Regions from separate parts of the Mesorhizobium sp. M0870 genome, predicted to be linked through region 2. Evidence: predicted binding sites of a transcription regulator. Region 2 holds the regulator's gene; the other holds the start of a gene.
The links. The regulator HrcA, encoded in region 2, represses chaperone genes, less so after heat shock. The targets are predictions, from matches to a motif close to GTTAGCACTCNCNNNNNGNGAGTGCTAAC.
Positions count from the first base shown of each region.

Region 1: groES (co-chaperone GroES) is a predicted target of HrcA. The motif match lies at 1,309-1,337, and genes of this name have one in related genera.

Region 1 covers NZ_JAMYOI010000037.1:54,229-56,692, reverse strand. The annotation lists gene groL (chaperonin GroEL) at 1-896, opposite strand, end outside; gene groES (co-chaperone GroES) at 960-1,256, opposite strand; gene bioZ (3-oxopimeloyl-[acyl-carrier-protein] synthase BioZ) at 1,687-2,464, opposite strand, start outside.
Region 2 covers NZ_JAMYOI010000009.1:211,705-214,168, forward strand. The annotation lists gene rph (ribonuclease PH) at 1-491, opposite strand, end outside; gene hrcA (heat-inducible transcriptional repressor HrcA) at 690-1,772, shown strand; gene NKH97_RS13905 (hypothetical protein) at 1,797-1,994, shown strand; gene NKH97_RS13910 (PQQ-dependent sugar dehydrogenase) at 2,093-2,464, shown strand, end outside.

The sequences.
Region 1 (2,464 bases), on a different contig from region 2:
TGGCCACCGGTGAGGATGGCGATGTCTTCCAGCATGGCCTTGCGGCGATCACCGAAGCCCGGCGCCTTGACGGCGGCGATCTTCAGGCCGCCACGCAGCTTGTTGACGACCAGCGTGGCCAGGGCCTCGCCTTCGACGTCTTCCGAGATGATGAGCAGCGGCTTCGAGGTCTGCACGACGGCTTCGAGAACCGGCAGCATCGCCTGCAGGTTGGACAGCTTCTTCTCGTGCAGGAGGATGTAGACGTCCTCGAGCTCGGCAACCATCTTGTCGGCGTTGGTGACGAAGTAGGGCGAGAGATAGCCGCGGTCGAACTGCATGCCTTCGACGACCTCGAGTTCAGTCTCGGCGGTCTTGGCTTCCTCAACCGTGATGACGCCTTCGTTGCCGACCTTCTGCATCGCTTCGGCGATCATCTTGCCGACCGACTCGTCGCCATTGCCGGCGATCGTGCCGACCTGGGCAACTTCCTCGGAGGTCTTGATCTTCTTGGCAGCCTTGCCGAGCGCCGCGACGACTTCGGTCACGGCCAGATCGATGCCGCGCTTCAGGTCCATCGGGTTCATGCCGGCGGCAACGGCCTTGTTGCCTTCCTGGACGATCGACTGCGCCAGAACGGTCGCGGTTGTGGTGCCGTCACCGGCGATGTCGTTGGTCTTCGAAGCAACTTCGCGGATCATCTGCGCGCCCATGTTTTCGAACTTGTCGGAAAGTTCGATTTCCTTGGCGACGGTGACCCCGTCCTTGGTGATGCGCGGTGCGCCGAACGACTTGTCGATGACGACGTTGCGGCCCTTGGGGCCGAGGGTGACCTTCACCGCGTCGGCGAGGATGTTGATGCCGTGAAGCATGCGCTCACGGGCATCGCGGGAGAATTTTACGTCTTTGGCAGCCATTTTTTTACTCCTGGGCATCTCGCCCGAAATTCAGATTTGATGGTGCGAAGGAAAGGCCTGATATCAGCCGATGATGCCCATAATGTCGGATTCCTTCATGATCAGAAGGTCTTCGCCATTGAGCTTGACTTCGGTACCCGACCACTTGCCGAACAGGATGCGGTCGCCGGCCTTGACGTCCAGCGGGACCAGCTTGCCAGCTTCGTCACGAGCGCCGGAGCCGACGGCGATGATCTCGCCTTCCTGCGGCTTTTCCTTCGCCGTATCCGGGATGATGATCCCGCCGGCGGTCTTGGATTCGGATTCGACCCGGCGAACGACCACGCGGTCATGCAGCGGCCGGAAATTCGACTTTGCCATTTTTGGATGTCCTTGGTGCGGATGTTGAACGGTTCTCCGTTGCCGGAGCGTGCTTAGCACTCAGCGGAAGCGAGTGCTAACGCGGCAATGAGATAAGCCGCATGCTCCTGCTAGTCAAGACGAAAGAGCAAAGAGCAAAGAGAAAAGAGCAGACAGCAAAGAGAAGAGAGCAAAGAGCGTGTAAGCATCGAGCCTTTTATGTGAACAATGTCGGGTATCAGACATATATGGGGCGGCTCACCCTTTGTATTTGAGCTTTATTCAGATGGCACGAATGATGCAACAGGTGATGCATTTGATCTCATCCAGAGGCTCGCACGGGGTCGTGCTGCGTCAGCTCGGTCATGTCGAGCTTCAGAAGGCCATTTTGGCATTGGTTCTGTTGCCCTATTCCCATTCATGACCAGTCCTGCGCGCGTGAGCCGGCCGGCTAGATTCCAACCACGAGAGCGCCGCCGCTGAGACCCGCACCCGCCGCCGACAGAAGGATTTTCTCTCCAGGCTGGAATGGCTCCGTCTGGTTGGCGAGCGAGAGCGACAGCGGGATCGTCGCGGCCGAAGAGTTGCCGTATTCGGCAATCGTCTTGACAATTGCTTGGTCCGCGATGCCGAGGTTCCTCCCGACCGCGTCGAAAATCCGAGTATTGGCCTGATGGGGCACGAACCGGCCGAGATCGTGTGGCCGCACTCCGGCAGCGGCTAGCGCGCTTATTGAGCAATTGGTCATCATCTCGACGGCCTTTGCGAACACTTCGCGGCCGTCCGTCATCCTCATTCGGGTTTGCGCGAGATCGAGGTCACCGTGGAACGGCTTGTTGCTTCCTCCTGCGGGAATCTGGATCAGCCCGTATCGCGAGCCGTCCGAAGCCACCGAGGCACCGAGAATGCCCCGATCAGCATCATCGCACTGACCGATCACCAGGGCGCCGGCGGCATCGGCAAACAGGACCGAGCTTGCGCGCTCGGCTGGATTGATGCGGCGGCTGAGGATATTGGCGGCGATAACAAGGCTCGCTTTGCCGTGCAGGCGGGTAAATCCGTCCGCAAACATCAGCGCATAGATGAAGCCGGCGCAGGCGCCTGTCAGATCCACCGCGCCTGCGCTGCCAAGGCCAAGCTTGTGTGCGACCAGCGGCGCGCTCGGCGGCAGAAGATGGTCGGGCGTCGAGGTGGCAAGCAACAGCAGACCGATGTCGTGGCGCGCAATA
Region 2 (2,464 bases):
GAGATCGCAGCGACATGGTCCTTCAGCACCTTGGCGACGCTGGCCATCTGGCGCGCTTCCATCCAGCGCAGGCAGTCATACAGCGCCACCCAGCCGCCGGTGATCGATGCGGTGCGGGTGCCGCCATCGGCCTGGATGACGTCGCAGTCGACGGTGATCTGCTGCTCGCCCAGCGCCTGCAAATCGACCACGGCGCGCAGGGAGCGGCCGATCAGCCGCTGGATTTCCAGCGTGCGGCCGCCCTGCTTGCCGGCCGAAGCCTCGCGGCGCATGCGCTCGCCGGTCGAGCGCGGCAGCATGCCGTATTCGGCCGTCACCCAGCCCTTGCCGGAATTGCGCATCCAGCCAGGCACTTTTTCCTCAAGGCTGGCCGTGCACAGGACATGCGTGTCGCCGAACTTCACCAGGCACGAGCCTTCGGCATGCTTGGAGACGCCGCGCTCGAAGGAGATGGCACGCATTTCGTCGAATTGGCGTTTGGAAGGGCGCATTCAGGCTGCTTTCTTGTCATTTTTCGGAATCTTGGCCGGCTTGTAACCGCATGGGACGCGTGGCGCAAAGGAAAATGGCCTGACGATCTGACGCAGACACCGGGTGATCTCACACAGACACCGGGTGATCTCACAAAGACACCGGGTTGCGCGGGTGCAGTGTAAGTCTATATCGTTGGGCCGGAGGTTTTTGGCCGTATGACCAAGGCAGTCGATCCCGCTTCGCAGTCGCCCGCGCTTCAGTCGCTCGATATGCGTTCCCGCGACATCTTCCGGCGCATTGTCGATTCCTACCTCAGGGACGGTGAACCGGTGGGCTCGCGCAGCCTGTCGCGTATCCTGCCGTCCTCGCTGTCGCCGGCGACCATCCGCAACGTGATGAGCGATCTCGAGCATCTCGGCCTGATCTACGCGCCGCACATCTCGGCCGGCCGGTTGCCGACGCAGGCCGGCCTGCGTTTCTTTGTCGATGCCTTCATGGAGCTTGGCGACCTTTCCGACGAGGAGCGCCGCGCCATCGAGGCACAGGTTCGGGCGTCCGGCTCGGGCGCGACGCTGGAGCACATGCTGACCGAGGCCAGCCAGATGCTGTCGGGCATGTCGCGCGGCGCCGGCCTGGTTCTGGCCGCCAAGAACGAGGTGGCGCTGAAGCACATCGAATTCATCCAGCTCGAACCGACCAAGGCGCTGGCGGTGCTGGTGTCGCAGAATGGCGACGTCGAGAACCGCGTCGTCGAGCTGCCTGCCGGCATCACCGTCTCGCAACTGCACGAGGCCTCAAATTTCCTCAACGCCCATATACGCGGCCGAACGCTTGCCGAGGCGCGGATCGAGATCGCCCGCATCAAGGAAGAGACCAGGGCCGCGCTCGACACGCTGTCGCAGGACCTGGTCGAGAAGGGGCTGGCGGTGTGGGCCGGCGCCGACAGTGGCCTGCCGGCACGGCTCATCGTGCGCGGGCGCGCCAATCTGCTCGAAAACGTCACCGCCCAGGCCGACATCGAACTGCTGCGCCATCTGTTCGAGGACATGGAGACGCAGGACGGGCTTATCCAGCTGCTTGACCTCGCCGAAGAGGGATCGGGCGTGCGCATCTTCATCGGCTCGGAAAACAAGCTGTTTTCGCTGTCAGGCTCGTCGCTGGTTGTCGCGCCCTATCGCGACAAGGATGCCCGCGTCGTGGGCGCGCTCGGCGTCATCGGCCCGACCCGGCTGAACTACGCGCGCATCGTCCCAATGGTCGACTATACGGCGCAGCTGATTTCCCGCATGCTGCGCTGAGCTGATCCAACCGAGGAGACGATGATGGCGCTCGAAGAATTCAAGGCCCGGATCAGCCTGCTGCTGGAAGAGATGGTCAACCAGCCGGAAGACCAGCACGAGATCCAGGAGCAGTTGCGTGAAAAACTGCAGGAAATGCGCGCCATGGGATTGCCGCTGCCGGCTGACCTCGTCGAGTTGGAAAAACGCCTCGACGACGATTTTTACGCCGCCGGGACCTGAGCCGGGAAACCGGAAGCTTCCTCCACCTCATCGTGTGCCGTGGAACGATCGACGAGACCGCTCGTTCCTGTTCTCACGCCCAAACATTGGAGGACCGAATGATGCGTTTTGCCGGCCCCGCACTTTTCGCCGCACTGTTTCTCTCGACCGCTTCGTTCGCGCAGCAGGCGGACGAGCCGGTGCTGAAAGGTGCGGCCGCCTTCGGCGACTGGCGAGCGGACAAGCCGGGCACACGTCGGCTGATCAGACCGGATGATCTGCCTAAGCCCGATGCCAACAGATCGACCTCGAACAGCGCCGGCGTTGCGGACATGCCGGCAGACGCGAAGCTGCAACTGCCGCCGGGATTCTCGGCCGAGCTGGTTGCATCGGGCATCGACAATCCACGCGTCGTGCGCGTCGCGCCGAACGGCGACCTGTTCGTCGCCGACAGCAAAGCCAATCAGGTCCGCATCTATCGCCTGGCGGAA